4 regions of the Paenibacillus sp. EB106-04-04-XG159 genome follow, and region 3 is predicted to be linked to each of the others. Evidence: predicted binding sites of a transcription regulator. Region 3 holds the regulator's gene; each other region holds the start of a gene.

Region 1 (5,789 bases), on a different contig from region 3:
GCGATTAGGAGTCGTTTTAAAGGAAACGGGGCAGTTAATCGGTTGGTGCTGTTCGGGCATGAAGGAGGAGCTGCCGAGTCCGAACCGAGAGATTATGTATGCGATATCGAAGGATCATCGCGGCAAAGGATATGGAACTCAAGCTGCTCAGGGAATGATTGCTTATTTATTTGAACATACCAATGTCAAGGTGCTGAACGCGATCGCTCTGGTTAGGAACATGCCATCCAATAGAGTGATACAGCATTGCGGTTTCCAATATCACAGTAGGATAGAGATTGACAATGAAAGCTACAAATATTATTTACTTCATAAGAATGAATGTGGACATCATAGCTAGTGAGTGAATTATAGGTAATAAAGACACAGCATTTGAGGTACAGCGCCGCCATCTGCTGTGTTTTTTCGTTCAGTATGAAATGAAAATCCTCTTCAAATGCTACATGTACCTACTTGTACATTACTTGACAGGTGAAATGCTCCTGTTTATAATCTTAATAGTAATAATTACGAAATAAAGGATTGAAGAAATGAATACTATACACAAACGCAAGGGGCTCCTTGCAGTTCTGGCTGTACTGATGACGATGATGACGTTTCTGGCGGGCTGCGGCACAAGTCAGCAATCCCAGCTGGTCGAGGATAAAGTTAATGTTGTTACCTCATTCTATCCCTTATACTTTCTCACACAGGAGATTGGGGGAGATGCAGTTCATGTTATCAACCTGATCCCGACTGGTGTTGAGCCTCATGATTGGACGCCTAAGAGCATGGATCTGCAGAATGCTTCTAACGCGCAGCTGCTCATCTACCAAGGAGCTGGCTTCGAAGGCTGGTTTGAGGACTTCAAGAATGGACTTGAAGCTGACTCGCAGGTGCAGATTGTGGAAGCTAGCAAGGGTGTAGATCTGATCTCTACAGCTGAGGAAGCCCATGATCATACGGAGGGAGCCGAGCAAGCTCACGATGGCGAAGCGGATCATGAACAGGAAGCTGCTGGTGATGGACACGATCATGGCAATATCGACCCGCACACTTGGGTGAGTCCGAAGTCAGCGCTCGTGATGGCGGAGAATGTGAAGAATGCTCTGATTCAAGTTGACCCTTCGCATCAAGCCGACTTCGAAAAGCGCTATGAAGCAGTTCATGCTAAGCTATTAGACCTGGATCAGAAGTATGAGCGTGAGTTAAGCAGTGTGAAGCATCGTGATATCGTAGTATCTCATCAAGCATTCGGCTATCTGGCGCGCGATTACAATCTGACGCAGCATGCCTTGATGGGAATCTCCGCTGATTCCGAGCCAAGAGCGCAGGACATCGTGGAATTGACGAAGCTCGTGAAGGAGAAAGAGCTGAAGTACGTATTCTTTGAGGAGCTTGTATCCGACGAGATGGCCAATATGATCGCTTCGGAAGCGGGAGTCGAGACACTTGTGCTGAATCCGCTGGAAGGATTGACAACAGAGCAAGAACAGAATGGCGAGAACTATATAACTCTAATGGAACGCAACTTAAACAACCTGGTGTTGGCGTTACAATAGGAGCGGGAAAGCTCCAAGTAAGGAAGTGAATTCTTGAAATGAAACAGACAGGTAACTGTCATCAGCCCGTCATCACCATTGATCACGTGCATTATCGATACGATGATCAAAAGGTGTTTGATGATGTTAACTTCGAAGTGCAAGAACGCGACTTCGTCGGCTTGATCGGCTCGAATGGAGCAGGGAAGACGACCTTGCTGCGGCTTATTGTCGGTCTGCTTAAGCCGACCAGCGGTGAAATCCGACTGTTCGGGACCCCGATACAGCAATTTCGGGATTGGCACCGTATCGGGTATGTACCGCAGAAGAACAGCTTTAATCCGCTGTTCCCAGCAACGGTGCTGGAAGTGGTGCAATCCGGGATGTACAATCGCAGAAATCTATTTCGCCGTTTATCCAAGGAGGATAAGGCGAAGTGCATGGATGCGATGAAAGTCATGCGAGTGGATGATCTGGCCCAGAAGCGGATCGGAGAGCTGTCCGGCGGACAGCAGCAGCGCGTATTTCTAGCGCGCGCTATGGTGAACAAGCCGGAGCTGCTCATACTAGATGAGCCGACGGTAGGGATTGATGCTGAGACGCAGAAAGACTTCTTCAAGCTGCTGCAGCATCTGCATGAACACCATCAGATGACCTTTGTCATGGTGTCTCATGACTTGGAGATGGTGCGTGCATGGCTGGGTGAGACACCCGCTGCAACCTGCGGCAAGCTGAATTTCCATTGCAAGCACTCGCATGAAGCGGCTTGTGTCGAGCCCGATCTTACACACGGCGTGATGATGTAGAGGAGCGTAACATGATAATAGATATTTTAAATTCAGGTTTCTTTCAACGGGCTCTCATCGGCGGTTTGCTTATCGGAATAACCGGCCCATTAATGGGAATATTTCTCGTGCTTCGCCGCTTATCGATGATCGGTGATACGCTTTCCCATGTCGCGATCGCGGGCGTGGCGCTTGGCTTTTTGATCGGCGTATATCCGCTTGGCGTGGGTATGGTATTTGCGCTGATTGGAGCAGTAGCCATTGAGAAGCTTCGTAAAACGTATAAGACATATGCCGAGCTGTCGATCGCGGTCATTATGTCTGGCGGTGTCGCTTTGGCATCTCTGTTCTTTTCATTAGGCAAGAACTTTAACACGAACGTAACCAGTTACTTATTCGGAAGTATCTATACCTTAAATACAACCGACTTGTTCGTCGTAGGCGGGGTTACGGTTATTGTTATCGTCTTTATGGCGCTGTTCAAGAAGGAAATGTTCCTGCTGACATTTGACGAAGATGCGGCAGCCGTGAATGGTCTGCCAGTGAAGTGGCTGAATCTAGCCCTAACCGTGTTAACAGCTCTCGTAATCAGTGCGGCTATCAAGATTGTAGGCGCATTGCTTGTCTCAGCGCTGCTTACGATTCCAGTAGCGACGAGCTTAATTGTCGCTAGAAGCTTTAAAAAAGCGATAATAATCTCGGTACTAGTGTCAGAATTATCGGTTGTCTTCGGTCTTCTGGTAGCAGGGATATGGAACTTGGCTCCAGGCGCTACGATCGTGTTGACCTTGATCGCAGTCTTAATCGTGACGTTACTTGTACGACGAGGATTTAAAGGGTAAACTATCCATATATACTATTGTATGGAGGCATACTAGATTATGAGCGTTACAATATGGATAGCATTGCTGGCGGGGATGGTTTCATTCATCACTCCGTGCTGTTTGCCGCTGTATCCCTCCTATCTATCTGTCATTACAGGGATGTCAGTTAATCAATTGAAGCAAGATAGAACGAAGCGAGAAGTAAGAATGAAGATCATGTCTCATACTTTCTTTTTTATACTAGGCTTTAGCGTTGTGTTCTATACGTTGGGACTTACCGCAAGTGCTTTCGGTTCGTTGCTTATTCAGTATCGTGATATCGTGCGACAAGTATCAGCCATTCTTATCATACTGATGGGTCTGCTCTTGCTGGGGATCTTTAAACCGCAGCTGCTCATGCGGGAGCGGAAGCTGGAGATAACGGGGAAGAGAGGAAGCTACTTCGGATCATTTCTATTCGGTATCGGTTTCTCAGCAGGCTGGTCTCCATGTGTTGGACCGATTCTGGGCTTCATTCTGACTTTGGCCGCACAGGATCCGGGTTCTTGGTTCCGTTTATCGACTGCTTACGCAGTAGGCTTTGCGATTCCATTCTTCGTACTGGCATTCTTTATCGGCTCTACCCGCTGGCTGATCAAATACTCCGAGCCTATGATGAAGGTTGGAGGAGTGTTGATGATTATTATGGGTATACTGCTGTTTACCGATCAATTGACCCAGATCAACAGTTGGCTGCAAGGTATTACTCCATCATGGCTCTATAAATTAACCTAGTTCAATAGAGATGGACCGCGCGCGTATTCCTACGTTGCTGCAGGTCCATTTTTGTATTTTATATTCACATAGTTAATATGCCAAATAAAGCATTTTCATTAGAACACTCATTATAAATAGATTGCGGTTATATTATCCAATTTTGATATTGATTACTTGTATATTATGTGATAGTATTCACTTGCACAAGCAATAAATACAACAATACATAGGGGGATTTCATAATGAAGAAAATGTTGTCCATTGTACTAGTTGCATCATTAGCTTTGTCCATGCTTGTCGGTTGCGGTGCTAAGGAAGATAGCAAAGCTCCAGCAACAGATAACACTAAGGTTGAAGACACAAACACAAAAACAGTTGAACCCGCTTCCAAGGAAGCCGCTTCCGATGCTGAAGCAGCTGCTGGAGAAATCGCAAAGATCGGTCTAGGCACAATCACTAGCATCGGCAAGTCCAAGGACAAAGACGGTGACAAGGGTCCAGTAGGCCAAGTTGACACGGTTATTGTTGCGGCAGCATTCGATAAAGACGGTAAGGTTGTCAAAGTTGACATCGACAATGCACAAACTAAAGTAGAGTATGGCACTGATCTTCAGGTTTCCACTGATGTAAATAAAGAGCTGAAAACGAAAGTAGAGCTTGGCGATGAATACGGGATGAAGAAAGCTTCTTCCATCGGTAAAGAGTGGTATGAGCAAGCTAAAGCGCTAGGCGATTGGATGGTAGGCAAGACAGTTGATGAAATTAAAGGTATGAAAACAACACAACGTGACGATGCTCATCCAGCAGTCCCAGCTGAAGCAGATCTGACTTCTACAGTAACCGTTACTGTTCAAGACTACATCGCAGCTGTTGAAAAAGCATACAAAAACGCTGTTGATGTGAAGCCTGGCGGTGAAAAGCTAGGCGTTGGACAATCGATCTCGATGAAAAAGTCTAAGGGACTTAATGGAGATAAAACTCCTGTCGCTCAAGTGGATACAACTATCGTTGTGGGCGCATTTGATAAAGATGGCAAGGTTGTAGGTACAATTATCGACAATGCACAAACGAAGGTTGAATTCGACAAAGATGGCAAGGTTACATCTGACAAAGGCGCAGAGCTCAAGACGAAAGTAGAGCTTGGCGACGAGTATGGTATGAAAAAAGCTTCTTCCATCGGTAAAGAGTGGTACGAGCAAGCTAAAGCGCTTGGCGATTGGATGATAGGCAAGACAGTTGATGAGATCAAAGGGATGAAGACAACACAGCGTGATGACGCTCATCCTTCTGTTCCTGCTGAAGCAGATCTTACTTCTACTGTAACCGTAACTGTACAAGATTACATCGCTGGTATTGACGAAGCTTTCACTAAAGCGCAATAATTTAGTACGATCATATTAGTGTGATGTAGACTCCCCCATTTAGCATGGGGGAGTTTTGTCTAGCTAAGCGATGCATAGATAGATTGGTTGTATTAGAGAACAGCAGTAGATGGATTCGGCAGGAGGAAAATACTTGTTTATGAACGTTAAACGGCTAATTATGATGTTACTATCTATTGCGCTGCTCGCGGGGTGTACGAACACTTCAAGATTGGATTATAGCGAATATCAGAAGTATAGTGACACGATGTTCGATTCTTTTGATACGGTTATTCAAGTAGTGGCTTATACGAAGAGTAAAGAAGAGTTCGATCAATATTTTAAGCAAATTCATGATCGATTCATGGAGCTCCATCAGTTGTACGATATCTACAACAACTATGAGGGACTGAACAATCTGAAGACAGTCAACGATCAGGCTGGCATCGAACCCGTTAAGGTTGCGCCTGAGGTCATAGATCTGATTCTATTTTGCAAGAAGTGGTACGAAGAAGCGGGCGAGGGAACGAATATCGCTATGGG
Region 2 (5,789 bases), on a different contig from region 3:
GTGCTAGTGATATGCTTCCTTTCCAATTTTTCATTGCCCTGATATAATAAAATGCTTGTACACATCCTATATCTAGATTGACTTTTAAATGCGGAGGAATTAACCATGCAGCATAGCAAGAAACCTTTCCGATATGTACTGCCTGTCCTTATTGTGGCATTATCGACAGCTCTATTATTCAGCGGTTGCACAAAATCACAGAAAGACCAGCAGCAGGAGCAACCTCCGAATCAATCGGAAACGACCGCAGCCAATGAGATTAAACAAGAGACTTATTATATATTCGATACAATTGTAACTGTGAAAATTTATGATAAGCGCGCAACAGATAAGGACTTTAAGAATATTAACGACCTGTTGGTCAATATTGAGAACAAGATGAGCCGAACGAACGAATCGAGCGAGCTGTACAAGCTCAATGCACATGCGGGCAAGGGACCTTATAAAGTGTCTGAGGATACATTCGAGGTCATCAGTAAAGCAATCGATTATGCACAGCAAACAAATGGCGCATTCGATCCTACAGTGGGACCATTGGTCAACTCTTGGAACATTGGTCATGAGGATGCGCGCGTTCCTTCGCAGGAGGAGATTGATGCGGATCTGCCGCTGGTTGGATACGAGATGGTTCAGCTTGATGAGGCCAACCAGACGGTGACGCTGGAGAAGCCGGGCATGGTGATGGACTTGGGCGGAATCGCAAAAGGTTACGCGGCTGATGTCATTGCCAACTATATTCGAGAGGCTGGATATAACAGCGCCCTCGTTGACTTGGGCGGCAATGTATATGCAGTTGGTGAGAAGCCGGGCGGACTAGACTGGACGATTGGGGTTCAGGATCCAAATGAAGTGCGCGGCAACCCGATCGGGAAGATGAAAGTGAAGGATAAAACGATTGTAACTTCAGGCGTTTATGAACGATATTTTGTAGAGAATGGAAAGTATTATCACCATATTCTTGACCGTAAGACCGGTTATCCGGTCGATAACAATCTTAACAGCGTCACGATCGTAACGGATAAATCCACGGATGCCGATGCTTTATCAACAGCCATCTTCTCGCTCGGAATTGAGAAAGGCTTAGAATTTATTGAGTCCAGGACGGATGCCGAAGCCATCTTTATTACAAAGGATCAGAAAGTGTATATGTCGTCTGGCATAAGCAAAATATTCGAGCTGACGAATGACGCGTACACGATTGCGACCTTGGATAAATAAATAGTGTATTAACCAATAACGGACAGTTCCTCTCTGCTTGCGTTTAAGCATCGCATGCGAGAAGCACTGTCCGTCTTGAATATGTTCAAACACGCTCAAAAAAGGCGCTTGCATCAGCAAGCGCCTCTTATATGAGTCCATTTAGGATACTGCAGATTTCGCTTTCTTCGAAGTCTCCGCAACCGCCTGCTGCTTAACAGCCGACTGCACCGCTTCGTCTTGATTCTTCTTGTTGTAGGCAATGAAATAAGCCGCCGCTACGAAGAGAGCACCTCCGACCAAATTACCGAGCCATACCGGCACAAAGTTCGTCAAATACTCACCCCAGCTATAATGGCCTTCAAAGATCGCTGCTGGAATAACAAACATGTTAGCTACAACGTGCTGGAATCCGATCGCGACGAAGGTCATCGTCGGGAACCAGATAGCTAGAATCTTGCCGCTAAAGCTCTTTGCTCCGTAGCTCAGCCAAACCGCCAACGCTACGAGCCAGTTACAGCCGATACCAGATACAAATGCCTGCAAGAAGGAATCATGCAGCTTATGACCCGCGACAGCAACCGTTTTATCCAAATAGACCCCGCTAGCTGTCAAGCCTACGATATGTCCGAAAAAGTAAGCTACAAAGATCGCGCCCAAGAAGTTCGTTAATGTAACCACGATCAGGTTGCGAGCCATTTCCCAAGTGGAAATACGTCCCTTCATTCGCGCGAGCGGTACTGCCATCATGTTACCAGTCAGTAGTTCTCCGCCGCCCAGCAAGACAAGGATCAATCCGACGGGAAAGAGTGCTGCCCCTATGAAAGTCGTAATGCTTCCCCACTCGGCAGGCGCATCAGCCGTTACCCGGATATAAAGCAAGTAACCTAAAGCTATGAAAGCACCGGCCAAGAAACCGAGTATACTCATCGTCAATAGTGAATTCCGCGCCTTTACGACCCCTGTTTCGATCGTTGCTTCTTTAATCTCTTGCGGTTTTAAGTAGCCCGCCATCTTCATACCCCCTAGTTCATACGCTATTTGACTGTTGCCAATTCGTCCATACAACCCATCAGCAGCAACGAAAACTATCAAATATATACGGACTTATTGTAACGAACCATCTGCTCAGTTAATGTGCACTTTATCACATACAATTCCCCTATATTCACTCCTGCGGAATACGTATAATTGCTAATATGGTCATATAAAAAGCGGAATGAGCTCAATGTTGCCCATTCCGCTTTATTAGTTGTTTAGAGCTTAGCTACAATGCTCCGTGCGATGTGAACACCCGCAGCGCCGGCTTGAGCCAGACCGCGTGTGATACCAGCGCCGTCCCCGCCGCAGTATAAGCCCTTGATCTCCGACTCCAGCGTTTCTTCGAGCTTCGGACGGGCCGAATAGAACTTCGCTTCCACACCGTAGAAGAGCGTATGCTCTGATGCAATGCCTGGCGTAACTTTATCCAGCGCATCCATCATTTCAATCAAGCTCTTCATCGTGTTATAAGGAAGCACGAGCCCTAGATCGCCTGGTACCGCTTCGCGCAGAGTCGGCTCCAGGAAGCCCTCGCGAATTCGGTTATCCGTCGAGCGGCGGCCGCGCAGAATATCGCCGTATTTCTGTACGATGATACCGCCGGAGGATAGATCATTCGCACGTTGGCAGATCTCGCGAGCGTATTCGTTCGGCTTATCGAATGGCTCTGTAAACTTATGCGAGACAAGCAGCGCAAAGTTGGTATTGGCAGAACCTAGCGCTGGATCCTTGTAAGAGTGCCCGTTCGCGCACATAATGCCGCTGTGATTCTCGACCACCACATGACCTGATGGATTGCTGCAGAAGGTACGGACCTGCGTGCCTACCGAAGTGTTAAACACGAATTTACCTTCATATAAGTTCTCGTTAATCTCGCGCATCACGACATCGGACGTTTCGACGCGGACACCGATATCCACTTGGTTGTTGGACATCTTCAGACGACGTTTCTTGAGGATATCCGTCATCCAAGCGGAACCGTCACGACCAGGCACGATCACGACATAATCCGCTTCGTAGGTCTCGCCCTTCTTCAGCTCGATCCCTTTCACGACGTGGCGGCCATCTTCCTTCACTGTGATAATGTCAGCCACTTCCGCTTTATAGATCATATCGATACGTGGACGCAGATATTCATAGATCGATTTCATGATCTCTAGATTCTGCTCCGTTCCCAAATGACGCACTTGTGCTCGAAGCAGTTTTAATCCAGCCGCATAGCCCTGCTGCTCAATTCGTCTAACGACCTCAGTCGTCGGATCGGTAATATCCTTCGTAGCCCCATGCTCCAGGTTGATGCTGTCCACATAGCGAATCAGCTCCAACACGCGGCTTGGCGCCAAGTAATCCGTCAACCATCCGCCGAATTCAGTCGTAATGTTAAACTTGCCGTCGCTGTAGGCACCAGCGCCGCCGAAACCATTCGTGATCGAGCAAGCGGGAATACAGCCCGCAAACTCTTTGCGTCCTGCCGCAGGCGGACACTTCGTAATCTTCTCCTCCAAGATTGGACAATTGCGGCGATATATATCATGCCCCTTATCAATTAGCGCGACGCGCAGATGCGGAGCCTTCAAGGACAATTCATAACACGTGAAAATACCAGCTGGACCTGCTCCTACAACAATTACATCATATTTACTCATGAGTTCCTCCTTGATGAACAACGTAGTTATATTTCATGTAATCAAGCACAACCCCTTGTAATTCGCGGCATACGAGAACACAAAAAATCCCGACCACATACGGGTGTGCCAAACAGCACATCCGTCGTAGTCAGGAATTTACGGTTCCTTGTAGAGACCCCTGAACCATATCATCAGGGTTATACGAACAAGACATTTAAGTAGCCATGTTAAGTTAGCTGCGAGTGATCGCAACAACCTCATTGTAGGATATAACAACGAACATGTCAACGGCATATTAATTAATTGTTCGTATTTTTATTATATTGTTTAGATTTAGAAAACATTAACTGCCTTAGTATTCGTAATTTCCGAACATTATTTACATTCTCATAATTAATCTTGCTAATTCTGGTTACTTATCGAATCTCTTACGGCTGTACACGAACACACATAGAATCAATGACCCAACCATCCAGACGGCATGAACCAACAAGCTTTCGCCTATGTCGGCTAATCCAGCACCTTCACTAAGCTGAACTAACGCTCTCGTAAAGTGCTCTGTCGGCAAGTATTTAACGATAGCTGTCAATGTATCATTACCCATTAACGGAGCGTACATGGGCCCCATTAGAAAGATGATGAGTATTGGCAGCCCAACAATAGAAGATTCCTGTACCGAGCGGGACAACAGTCCGATAATGGTTCCGAGACTAATAAACATGACTAGTGACAAGGTGAATAATAAAGCGATAGCCGGTAGATTATTCAAAGGCATATCTGCAACTATGATCGATACTGCGGCAACAAACACCGTCATTACAACCGTTAATACGCTCTTACCCATTAGAATTTCCGAAGTCTTGGCTGGTGAAAGCATAAGTACACGCAGGGTGTGCTTCTCTTTCTCTTCTGCGATTGTCATGGCTTGAACAAACGCCCCTGTCATTGAGAGAGCGAGCATCAGCGGAAAACTGATCAGCTCTGCTCTATCGCTTCCCATCTTGCTGAACAGCACGGAGAACATGATCGGCATTACAACCATAAGGAGCAGCTGCGGGTTCTTAAGCGCGTCCTTCCATTCTTTATTCACAATCGCTTGAAATCTCTTCATTGAAAATGTCATACCAGATTCCTCCCTGTCATTTGCACGAATATATCTCCCAAAGTCGGTTCATTCGAATGTATAGACAACAATCGTCCTGACTTCATCCAATTCGCTACGCGCGCAGCGCTCTCTTCGTTCTGCTCCAGAACCAGCTTACCCTCATCCTTAACATTCACTGTAATCGAGGAATCGGCATGCAGCAGTCGCAGTTGCTCCGGCGTATCCATTGCCTGAATGACCCCATCATGAATGAACGCCACGCGATCACAGAGGCTTTCCGCCTCCTGCATATTGTGCGTCGTTAGGAAGATCGTCGTTCCCTCCCGATTCAGCTTGCGCAGGCCTTCGTGAATATGCAGTGCATTCACTGGATCCAGCGCAGAAGTCGGTTCATCCAGAAACAGCAGCTCCGGTTTATGCAGAACAGCTCTTGCTAATGTCACTCGCTGCTTCATTCCTTTAGACAGCTTCTTCACGATTGTCTTGCTTTCATTTGCCAGGTTAACCTCTTCTAACACTTCCGCAATTCGTCGTACATCTACATCATATAGCTTGCAGAACAGCTCCAGGTTCTTATATATACTGAGTCGTTCATACAGTGTGCTGTTGTCCGTCAATATGCCGATTCTCTTCATATGATTGGAATCGTTCTTGCGTCCGATCTCCTGTCCGAATACACGAACCTTGCCAAATGTCGGCTGCAATTGCGATGTAAGAATCTTTACTGTTGTTGTCTTACCGGAACCGCTTGGACCGAGAAATCCGAATATTTCACCTTTATGAATGTTAAAATCAATCTGTTGAAGCGCCGTTTTACT
Region 3 (5,789 bases):
ACTCCGACTGCAATCTGGCGCTCGACCGCGGGATTGGCAGGGGATCGCTGAGCTTGAAGAAGATGTATATGTTCGTCTAGGTGAAATTGTACGTACGGGCGAAAAGCTTGTATTGGAATGGAAAGATGCGGATGACGAAGAGCTGCAGCCCGTGATAACAGATGTTACGGGGATATTCAAGGAGATCTCAATTATTCGCGAGGATTTCCGCCTCTTTATGAAAGCAACTGATCCAGATTCTGTGTATTGGATGGAAGGCAATGCTCAGTATAAGCATAAGTCGATGCATCTGTACGCAGTGCCAGTTGATGTCAGCGAAGCGCTAAATCGATACTTCTTCGAACCGAAGAAAAGTGTCATTCTGACTTCGGCAACATTATCTGTCGACAAGTCATTTCAGTATTTAGAGGAACAGATCGGTTTGAAGGAGGCTTCTAGTACCGGAAGATTGCATACCGTTATTCTTCCGTCTCCGTTCAATTACCGCGAGCAAGCGCTAGTTGTCATTCCGCGAGACTTTCCAACGGTTAAGGGCTCTGTGGATCCGATCTTTACCGATAAATTGCTTCATTCGCTTGCAGATGTAGCCATTGTGACAAAGGGTAGAATGTTGGTGCTGTTTACGTCGTACCGCATGTTGAAGGAAGTGTATGAACCGCTGAAGGAGATGCTTCAGCCGCATGGTGTTCAAGTATTGGGACAAGGCATGGACAGCGGCAATCGAAGCAAGCTGACTCGCCGTTTTCAGGAGCATCCTGCATCCGTGCTGTTAGGAACTAGCAGCTTCTGGGAAGGGGTGGACATTCCTGGTGAGGCTTTGACTTGTCTAGCGATTGTTAGACTTCCGTTTCAGCCGCCTAATCATCCGCTTGTTGAAGCGAAGTCCGAACGCTTAAAGCGTCAGAATCAGAATCCGTTCCGGAAGCTATCGATTCCACAAGCCGTTATTCGCTTTAAGCAAGGGTTTGGACGATTAGTTCGAACCTCTAGGGATCGTGGTATCGTAATTATTTATGATACCCGTGTAATCGAGACGAGTTATGGCAAACATTTCTTATATTCTTTACCTGGTCCTAAGATGGAGCATATGACTACCGAGCACTTAGTGCCGCGGATCCGTGATTGGTTCAGGGAGGAGCAGGAAAGAGCTTTACAAGATTAATCAAAACTATGATGATAATCAGCTATGTAGAAGGGGGATCACAGGATATGAAAGCGATGAAGATTTCAGAAGCCGTAGTTAGACGTCTGCCGATCTATTTACGGCACCTCATGGAATTGAAACAGCGTGAAGTTCTAACAATATCATCTCAAGATTTAGGTCAGAAGCTGGATCTGAATCCTGCCCAGATTCGTAAGGACCTCGCTTATTTTGGAGACTTTGGTCGTAAAGGTATTGGTTATGATGTGTCTTATCTGATCGAGCAGATTAGACATATCCTAAAGCTTGATCTCAAGATTCACGTGGGATTAGTCGGTGCTGGTAAACTCGGTCAAGCGCTGTGCAACTATACCACGTACTTGCAAGATAATATGAAGATTGTTGCTGTATTCGATGCGCATCCAGATAAAATGGGAACAGCATTGAATAATCTTATGGTGCAGCCAATGGATCAGTTGATCGATACAGTTAAGGATATGGGGATTCGGATAGGTATTATTACGGTACCTGCGCTGGAAGCCCAAAATGTTGCGGATCAGTTCGTCGAAGCAGGTGTGGAAGCGATCTTGAACTTTGCTCCTGTTATTCTGAAGGTACCGCCGCATGTTCGCGTGCATACTGCAGATTTCACGACGGATCTGTTCAGCTTGGCTTATTACTTGCAAGATGAAGAAGGAAAGGAAACGATTGAGAATGCCTAAAAGGTTCATCGTCCATAACGGACGCTTTGCTCAGATCCATCCGGATGCAGAATCGAGCACTATTGATGGATACATGGTTGTAGAGAACGGAAAGATTGTCTACCTCGGTGAAACGCTGCCGGATCATTATAAGGAAGATTCGGAGTTGTTTGATGGCAGCGGTCTGTTCTTTATGCCGGGTTTAGTCAATACCCATGGACATGCTGCAATGACATTATTGCGCGGTTACGGCGATGATATGGTGCTTCAACAATGGCTTCAGCAAAAAATGTGGCCAATGGAGGCTAAGTTTACTGACGAAGATGTGTATTGGGGCTCTGCTCTCGCTGTGCTGGAAATGCTGAAGAGCGGCACCACTACGTTCGTAGATATGTACGACCATATGGATGAGGTCGGGAAGGTTGTTGAGCAAGCAGGTATTCGCGCGGGATTAATGCGCGGTGCCATCGGTCTATGCAGCGAAGAAGTGCAGCAGATGAAGCTGGAAGAGGCTGTGCGCTTTGCGAAAGATTGGAACGGACGTGCGGAAGGTCGAATTACGACCATGCTTGCTCCACATGCACCGTATACTTGTCCTCCCGCTTTCATTGAGAAATTCGTGCAAGCCGCTCATGATCTGGATATGATGCTTCATACACATATGTCTGAAACTAGAGCAGAGGTTGAACAAAATGTGCAGGAGTACGGATTGCGTCCTGTCGCGCATCTGGAGAAGTTGGGTTTCTTCAGCAGACCGTCGTATATAGCTCATGGCGTTCATCTCACAGACGAAGAAATCGAAATATTGGCTAAACATAAGGTCGGCGTATCTCATAACCCTGCCAGCAACCTGAAGCTGGCAAGCGGAGTAGCTCGAGTTACTGACCTGCTCCGAGCAGGCGTGAACGTATCCCTGGGAACAGATGGAGCAGCTAGCAATAACAATCTAGATATGTTCCAAGAGATGCGTTTGGCTGCATTTATCCATAAGGGAGTATCTGGCGATCCAACAGCGGTACCCGCTGCGGAAGCAATGCGAATTGCGACTATTAATGGCGCCCAAACGATCCAGCTTCAGGATGTCGGCTTGCTCGCTCCTGGAATGAAGGCGGATTTCATCGCTGTCGATATTGATCAACCGCATCTCCTGCCGCATACGGACCTAGTATCCCACATGGTATACTCGGCTTCCGGCAAGGATGTTAAGCATGTATGGGTTGATGGCAAGCAAGTAGTCAATAATGGAGCCTGCTTGACCCTTGATGAAGAACGGGTACGCCGCGAAGCAGCACGCTGTTTCGAAGGCTTGCTGTCTCGTTAAGTGGAGGATATGTGAATGTTATCTAGAAGCAGACCAAGGAAGCGCTATAGCCGAGTGCGGATTGTCGTTCTGGCTGCGCTCGTAGTGATGCTCCTGCTCGCTATTTTGAGCGTGTGGTATGTAAATTATGTTCGCGCAGATGAAAATTCGCTTGAAGCAAAAGCTGTTGCTGAATCTCAAAAAACAGTCGCTTGGGCTTCCGTAAGCGGAGTAGAGAAGTCGATATGGGATAGTGTGTGTTATGTCGTCACAGGTGTAGACGAAGCAGGTGTCACCCAGATGGCTTGGGTTGACCTTACTACCGAGCAAGTATCTGTTAAGGCTGCCTCTGATGGCGTCTCTAAGAAGGATATTGAGCAGTATTTATTACAGCAGTATCCGGGAGTCAGCATTAAACACATCATACCGGGTATTAAAGATAATGAATATGTGTGGCAGGCATTAGTCAGACGTAAGGATGAGACTGGCGAACTACGATATTATTATCACTTCTTCCGCTTCGCTGACGGGACACCGACCGGAGATATCTATTCGATGCCAAATCAGTGAATGTAGGCGCAAAGGTATTGTTATTCCTTTGCGCTTTTACTATGCAGAGAACATCATGGGAATGAATTTCAAGTGCTAGGGGGTAGAAGATGAATAAGTATCAGACTCAATTCATGTTGAGCCTTGAGCAACAGTTAAATACTTGGTTCAATCGTACAGATATAATACGTTCAGATGAATTGTATCACTTCTTACATACGGTTAAGGGTACTTCAGGCACGATTGAATTGAGTGAATTGATGCAGATCGCGAAGCGATTGCTCGATCAGATTGAGTCGAATGAGAGAGAGGTATGGACTGCTGAGGAAGCGCGGTTGTTTCTGAACGACTTGCATCAATACACGTTGAATCAATCGGAGCGCAACGTCAAAGGTTTCATACATAATAGCTTTAACGAGAAAAATGTGGAGACAGACCCCTCTGTCCTTATTTTAGATGATGACGTAAATTTATTGATGGTTCTGAAAGAAGAGCTGCAAGCAGCAGGCTGGTCCGTTATTGCGACAACGTCATCACAGAAAGCAATTGAATATTTTCACGATGTCTCTCCAGACTGTCTGATCTTGGACTTGAATATTCCGGATACCGACGGGTTTGAGATTATGGAGTTGTTAGGAGAGAAGCTCAAGAAGCAGTATATTCCGACGACTATTATTACCGAGGATTGCAGTAAACATACACGTTTAAAAGCATATCGACTGGGAGTCGATGACGTGATCTGCAGGCCGGTTGATATAGAAGAACTGTTGGCAAGGCTTCAAAGGCAGATCAATGGGAAGAAGAGATTGGATGGATTGTTGTTTATCGATGAATTAACGGGTGCGTACAATCGAAAGTTCATGCATGAAGCGTTCAGCAGACTGTACGCTGAATCTATTAGGAATGCTGAAGGATTTAGTATGGCACTGCTGGATCTTGATCGGTTTAAGCAGGTAAACGATACATACGGTCATCTGATCGGTGATCAGGTACTAACGAAGTTTACGAACTTTATGAAGGAATATTTACGTATAGGGGATATTTTTATCCGCTATGGTGGAGAAGAGTTTCTGGTTTTATTACCGAGGACTGAAGTGAAGGAAGCTCAGATCTTGTTGTCGGCGCTGATTGAGCAGTTCTCTAAGGTTGAATTTCATACACCTGACTGCAACTTTACCTGTACATTCTCAGGTGGTGTAGTATACGTAGACAATCACGATCTGAGTATTCATCGCTGGATAGAAAAGGCGGATCATGCGCTATATGCCGCTAAAAGCTTAGGAAGACGACGAATTGTATCTGAACAGGACATTGCGTCGACTCCGTTGAAACGCAAGCTTCATCTTGTGATCGTGGATGATGATATGCTGATGCAAACAATGCTGTCAGATCATTTTAATATGGAGCAGGATGAGAGATTAGATGTAATACTGTCCAAATACCGTGATGGAGAGTCGTTTCTGGAACAATTGCCTGCAGATGTTACAGAGCCTTATCTCGTATTATTAGATGGTCTTCTGCCTGGTATGGATGGCCTTGAAGTGTTGGAACGTATTCGTAATTTGCCGCATGCCGAACTGTTTACAGTTATTATGCTGACGGGAAGAACTGCTGAACAAGATATCGTCAAAGCACTTCAGCTTGGGGCGGACGATTATGTGACCAAACCGTTTCGGATAAAAGAATTGGAAGCGCGCATTCGCCGATTAATTCGCAAGTGGGTATAAGTCCGACTATATCAGAGGTGGAGGTACCAAGTGGCAAATATATTGGTGGCTGAAGATGAAGCAATACTGCGTATGTTGATCACAGATACATTGGAAGACGAAGGTTACATCGTTGCAACAGCGTCTGATGGGGAAGAAGCGTTACGAATGATTGAAACGTACGATTATGACTTGGCCGTACTCGACCACATGATGCCGAAACTGACGGGACTTGAAGTTATTAGTGCCGTTAGAGCGAACGCCGCTCGAGATCGGCTTAAAATGATGATGCTCTCTGCGAAGAGCCAGCAATCTGATCGAGAGCATGCGCTGGCCAATGGAGCGGATGAGTTTATGTCCAAACCCTTTAGTCCGAGAGAGCTGGCTCGCAA
Region 4 (5,789 bases), on a different contig from region 3:
ACGTGCAGGCATGCCAGCAGCTGCGCTAGCAGGCGGCGATCTTATGCTCAACTACAAGCAATATCGCGCGATGCTGAATAACACCCTGCTCATCGCACCTTCTCGCTCTGGCAGCACGAGCGAGGTTGTCCAGGCTGTAGATGCGCTCAAGCAGGAGCAGCCGATACCTGTGCTGGCATTGTCCTGCGTTGCAGACTCACCGCTATCGAAGAAAGCCGACTTCTCGCTTGAGTTGCCATGGGCATTCGATCACAGCGTCTGTCAAACGCGCACGGTAACGAACCTCTACACCGCTAACCTGATGATTGCTGCCTTTATCGGCAACGATGAACGTTTAATTGCGGATATTGGAACAGCTATTCGCCAAGGTGAAGCGTATATGGAGCGTGTGGAAGCCGCTCTCGCACAGGCAGCCGATACGGACTGGTCGCATGCCGTTCTGCTCGCAGACGGCGAGCTCCAAGGACTCGCTGCCGAAGGAGCCATCGCATTAACGGAGATTGCGAAGGTGCAAGCGCACGCCTACCATCTGCTCGATGTGCGCCACGGACCGATGGTAACGATCGGTCCGAACACGCTTGTCATCGCTGTTCTCACAGACGAAGGCACTGATTATCAGCATAAGCTGATGCAGGATATTAAAGCCCGCGGAGCACTGGTTATCGCCTTTGGCGATCGCTCCAGCGTCGTGCCTGCGGAAGTTGTTGACCTTGCTGTTATCGCGGAAAGCGAGCTTGATATCGCGGCACAAGGAATTCCATTCATGTTCATCCCGCAGATCGTTGCTCTTGCCAGCGCCAAACGCCAAGGCATCAACCCGGATCAACCGGACGGACTCACAGCTTGGGTAAAGCTGTAAGCCCCGCCTTCATAAACATAGCAAAGGGCTGTTCCCTAGGTCGCTCAGACCTTCGGGAACAGCCCTTATTCATTCAACACGACAGCATCAATAGCTACTAGTGTTAAGTATTATAACGAAGCTCTTCTCGCAGCTTAACATCTTTCCTCTTCCCCGAGTAGTTTACGAAATAGATGCTAATGATGATCAGGATCAAACCGAGAAGAAGCGTATACGTGAACGGCTCATCCAAGAAGATCGTGCTCGTTAACACTGCAATAAGAGGTACGAGAAACGTAAACGACGCGACTCTACTCGCATCGCCCGTACTGACAAGCTTATAATAGATAACAAACGCAACAGGAATACCCAGCGTCGCACCAAACCCTAAACCGAGCAAGTAAGAACTGTTCCATACGATATCGGACCAACTCTCAACCCCAGTACCAATTCCCGTTAATATAGCCCCGCCTATTATAAATTGAAAGGCTACCATCCACATCGGATCTACCTTCGCGCTCTCTTTTTTCACATAGATGACACCCAGCGCCCAGCTTAGAGCCGTCAATAACGCCAAGATTACACCGATGATAGAGATCTCGCCTGTTATTCCATCAGAGCTGACCGTCAATATGCCGAGGAAGCCGACAATGAGGCCTGTAAGCTTAATGGCCGACATCCGTTCGCCCAGCCACATCCAGGCAAATAAACCGATCAACACAGGCTGAAAGTATACAATTACAGAAAACAACCCGCCTGGCAAATATAATAATCCGATACTTTGAAGTCCATAAAACAATACCGCGTTGAACAGGGCGGATATAACGTAACGAAACCAATTCTCACGCCACTTCAGCTTGTTCCCATACGGTATCAGAAATAAAGACAACAGCAGCCCTCCAAACAGCGACCGCATCCCTGCAAATAGAATAGGAGGAGTATAATCCAAAGCTACCTTGTATATGGGCCAGCTCAATCCCCAGATCAGAACGAGGCAGCCAATAGCTGCTGCTGTTTTCATTGAAGCCTTACTCACGTATAACCCCCGCATTCCGGATGAAGTTCGATTTATGATAGCGTATCTAGAAGTTCTCTAATCTGATTCGGCGTCTTCGTAAACTTGCTGTGCAGATGTCCAACCTTCTGACCGTTCTTATAGATAATCAGACTCGGAATACCTCTAACCTGATTCGCTTCCGCAATATGCTGATATTGTTCAGCATCGATCTCGAGCCATGTCTTATCAGCATGCTCGGTAATGATATCGCCAATAAAGCGATCAAGATTTTTACAATCCGGGCACCATGTCGTAGTGAACTTCAAAATGGTGTAGCCTTCCTGTGCAATTTGGGTCTGATACTGCTCTTCAGAGCTTACTTTTTCCATTGTTATCATCCTCGCTAATGTTCATGTGGTTATATTTCATTATATAGTAATTCATCTCGTAAATGCTTGATTCACACCTATTTCCTACAGCGCTGTTACAAAATTCACAATTTTTCAACATTTTATGTTCAAAAGTTGACTTTCCCCTCTGTAATTATTTCAATATGTATTTTATAATTAGTTTTATTAAGTGATAATTGTTATTAATTGAGGATGATATTCACTAAACTCTATTTCAAGTTATGAACTTGTATGAAGGCAGAAGTTAATCTGCCCCCTAGAATGAAGCAAAAACGCTAACTGTAAAGGAGAACTGGATATGTCAGAAACAAACACACAAATCAACACTGAACATGAAGTGCTGCCGTTATCCGCTAATCAAGGCAAGCTTGATATTCTGGATCAGCTGATGAAGCCGGAAGTTCAGGAATCACTAACTGTATTGGTAGAGCAGCTGCCTAAGCTGACCGAGATGGTCAACGTACTGACAAAGTCATATGATTTCGTACAAGCTGTGGCAACTGACGATATCTTGAAGAACGACACGGTTGGCGCGATTAAGGAGCTTGCAGGTCCTGTTACAGATACGGTTAAGAATATCGCGGCAACGGCTATAGAAGCAAAGGATCGCGCTGAAGCAAGTCAAGAAGCGATCGGTCTCTTTGGTCTATTAAAAATGATGAAGGATCCACAAACGCAGAAGTTGTTCCGTTTCGCTAACGCTTATCTTCAAATCTCAAGTGAACGAGCTAATCAAAAATAGTTCCATTTTCATGGAATAAGTAAGGACGGAGGATAAACTATGTCTAAACATATTGTCATCTTAGGTGCAGGCTATGGCGGACTTCTAGCTGCATTAAATGTTCGTAAATATTACAGCAAGGCTGAAGCGCAAGTAACGGTTATTAATCAATACCCAACACATCAAATCATTACGGAATTGCATCGCCTGGCAGCAGGCAGCGTTGCGGAAAAAGCTGTTGCTATGCCGTTAGAGAAGCTGTTCAAAGGCCAAGATATCCATTTGCGCATCGCTACGGTAGAGTCATTCAACGTTAATGAGAAGCAAGTAAAACTGTCGGACGGTTCTTTCATGAACTATGACGCTTTAGTAGTTGCATTAGGAAGCAAGACTGCATACTTCAACATTCCAGGCCTTGAGCAAAACAGCATGGTACTGAAGTCGGCAGACGATGCGAACAAGATCCATCAGCATATCCAAGATCGTCTTCAAGCTTATGCGAAGTCGAAAAATGAAGCTGATGCAACCATCTTAATCGGTGGCGGCGGCTTGACGGGCGTCGAGCTAGTCGGCGAAATTGCAGACAAGATGCCTGCATGGACTAAGAACTACGGCATCGATCCTGCTGAGATCAAGCTGATTCTCGTAGAGGCAGGGCCTAAGATTCTGCCAGTGCTCCCAGATCATCTGATTGCTCGCGCAACAGAGAGTCTTGAAGCCCGCGGCGTGAAGTTCTTGACGGGCGTTGCGGTTACGAATGTTGCAGGGAACGTCGTTGACTTGAAGGACGGTTCACAGGTCGTAACGAACACCTTCGTATGGACTGGCGGCGTTCAAGGCAACCCGCTCGTTGGCGAATCGGGTCTTGAAGTGAACCGCGGACGCGCATCCGTGAATGAGCATCTTCAATCCGTATCCCATCCTGACGTATTCGTGGCTGGCGACAGCGCCGTATTCTTCGCTCCAGACGGCCGTCCATATCCGCCAACTGCTCAGATCGCATGGCAGATGGGTGAGCTGATCGGTTATAATCTGCACGCGTACCTTGAACAGAAGAAGATGGAGGCGTTCAACCCTATCAACTCCGGTACGCTTGCCAGCCTCGGACGTAAAGATGCTGTAGCTACGATTGGCGCGAACAATACTTCTCTAAAAGGTTTGCCAGCTACCATGATGAAAGAAGCAAGTAATATTCGTTATTTGTCCCATATTAAGGCGCTATTTGCCTTAGCTTATTAATTCATATCTATGCTAAACTCCACTCCCAGCCCATACTTTTGGTTGGGAGTGAAGTGTTTAGAGATTCATTTTCCAGTATTGTGGAGGGAACATCCGCATGAACAAATTGCAGCTATTTATGAAAGCGTCGCGGGTACAGGTTGTCCCGATTATGCTCATCCCTGTCATTCTGGGAGCATTGGGCGCTTATGTATGGGAGGGCGTGTTTCATCCCCTCCTGCTTATCATCACCTTGCTGGGCTCGGCGGCCGCGCACCTATTTTCCAACATGATCAATGATCTATGGGATTATCGCAGCGGTGTGGATATAGCAGCTAAAGAAACGGCTGGGACCATATCTACGAATTCAGGATTTCTCGCAAACGGCATAATGAGCGAGCGCACCTTTGCCATTATGACATGGGCACTGTTCGGCTTTGGTATGCTGTGCGCTATTATTCTAAGCCTCATCAGTGGATGGTGGGCGTTTGGACTTGGCTTGCTGGGCGGATTAATTGCTTATTTCTACGTTGGACCGCCGCTTCGCTTCGGATATCGGGGCAAGGGCTACAGCGAGATTGCTATTCTACTCTCATTTGGGGTACTGCCAATCGCAGGTTCCTACTATGTGCAGACGAGCCATTTTGACTACCGGGCTATATTGCTGTCGTTGCCGATTGGTCTCTTGACTACGCTTATTCTGTTCAATCATCACTTCCTGCATTGGCAGGCGGATAAGCAATCAGGCAAGAATACGCTGGTCGTCGTATGGGGCGAAGAACGAGCGCTCAAGTTCTCGAAGCTTCTGCTCTTCCTCGCGTACGGCAGTCTAGTCCTGTGTGTCGTTCTCGGCATCCTGCCGATGTACGCGCTCATCGCGGTCATCACAGTGATACCGCTCTATCAAACCTATGGCAGAGTTCGCACGAGCGGACAGGCTCACGCCTTCCTGCCATTGATGAAATCGTCACTTCAAGCTACGATACGCTGCGGAGCGATCATGATGATTTCACTTATCATACAAGGTCTTATTCAATAAGCTAATTTATTCCCATATTACAACATAGAAGGAGTTATAGACTATGGAAAAACAGATCGTATTAGGCGACTTTGATACCATCCTGAATGAAGGGCATGTGTGGAAGATGGGCGGCTTCAAGCTTCCAGACGGCTCATTCTGGGAATATCGCGAACCGAACGCGACAGTAATTGTACGCAATGGAATCCTCTATGTACGTGCTCCGCTTAGCCGTCAGAACCATCAGGTTCAGATTCTGGATAACGCGAAGCACATGTACTACTCTGTCGAGGAGATTCAAGTACCGGAGCAGGGCGAGATCAGCTTCGAGCTTGATATTCGCGCAAGAACACAGAACACGGTTCCAAACGACTTGTACGATGGCTATGTATCGCTTAACCTGCTCGATTTCTCAACAGGCGGCGCGCTAGATTTCTTCGCAGGCCGAGACAAATATGCGAGCGTGTATGCAGTATTGCCATTCCCAGGTGTACAAGTTCCGGAAACCAATAAGACGAGATACTTCTGCATCTTTAAGGAAGACACGAACTTCAAAGCTGGCGAATTCAACAACTACCGCATCACGT

What was found. Region 3 encodes Rex, which represses fermentation and respiration genes when NADH is low (regulators of the CRP and FNR family bind a similar motif). Its sites were predicted from a motif close to TTGTGAAATATTTCACAA; they were not measured.
Region 1: a site for Rex is predicted at 4,069-4,086, ahead of AC3WTP_RS15570 (LptM family lipoprotein). Genes of this name have one in related genera too.
Region 2: a site for Rex is predicted at 2,333-2,350, ahead of AC3WTP_RS01260 (formate/nitrite transporter family protein). Genes of this name have one in related genera too.
Region 4: a site for Rex is predicted at 2,317-2,334, ahead of AC3WTP_RS09385 (helical membrane plugin domain-containing protein). Genes of this name have one in related genera too.

What each region holds. Positions count from the first base shown of each region.
Region 1 covers NZ_JBYTDY010000012.1:40,088-45,876, reverse strand. Annotated here, with positions in the region: gene AC3WTP_RS15595 (GNAT family N-acetyltransferase) at 1-340, shown strand, start outside; gene AC3WTP_RS15590 (metal ABC transporter substrate-binding protein) at 531-1,541, shown strand; gene AC3WTP_RS15585 (metal ABC transporter ATP-binding protein) at 1,580-2,326, shown strand; gene AC3WTP_RS15580 (metal ABC transporter permease) at 2,338-3,147, shown strand; gene AC3WTP_RS15575 (cytochrome c biogenesis CcdA family protein) at 3,184-3,903, shown strand; gene AC3WTP_RS15570 (LptM family lipoprotein) at 4,128-5,267, shown strand; gene AC3WTP_RS15565 (FAD:protein FMN transferase) at 5,407-5,789, shown strand, end outside.
Region 2 covers NZ_JBYTDY010000001.1:274,646-280,434, reverse strand. Annotated here, with positions in the region: gene AC3WTP_RS01265 (FAD:protein FMN transferase) at 106-1,218, shown strand; gene AC3WTP_RS01260 (formate/nitrite transporter family protein) at 1,360-2,211, opposite strand; gene AC3WTP_RS01255 (NAD(P)/FAD-dependent oxidoreductase) at 2,454-3,884, opposite strand; purine riboswitch at 3,992-4,091, opposite strand; gene AC3WTP_RS01250 (ABC transporter permease) at 4,279-4,989, opposite strand; gene AC3WTP_RS01245 (ABC transporter ATP-binding protein) at 4,986-5,789, opposite strand, start outside.
Region 3 covers NZ_JBYTDY010000011.1:57,271-63,059, reverse strand. Annotated here, with positions in the region: gene dinG (ATP-dependent DNA helicase DinG) at 1-1,162, shown strand, start outside; gene AC3WTP_RS14650 (redox-sensing transcriptional repressor Rex) at 1,210-1,863, shown strand; gene AC3WTP_RS14645 (amidohydrolase) at 1,856-3,163, shown strand; gene AC3WTP_RS14640 (hypothetical protein) at 3,179-3,712, shown strand; gene AC3WTP_RS14635 (diguanylate cyclase) at 3,802-5,418, shown strand; gene AC3WTP_RS14630 (response regulator transcription factor) at 5,449-5,789, shown strand, end outside.
Region 4 covers NZ_JBYTDY010000006.1:123,236-129,024, forward strand. Annotated here, with positions in the region: gene AC3WTP_RS09370 (SIS domain-containing protein) at 1-859, shown strand, start outside; gene AC3WTP_RS09375 (DMT family transporter) at 963-1,859, opposite strand; gene AC3WTP_RS09380 (thioredoxin family protein) at 1,907-2,224, opposite strand; gene AC3WTP_RS09385 (helical membrane plugin domain-containing protein) at 2,544-2,987, shown strand; gene AC3WTP_RS09390 (NAD(P)/FAD-dependent oxidoreductase) at 3,027-4,205, shown strand; gene AC3WTP_RS09395 (prenyltransferase) at 4,303-5,223, shown strand; gene AC3WTP_RS09400 (DUF6081 family protein) at 5,267-5,789, shown strand, end outside.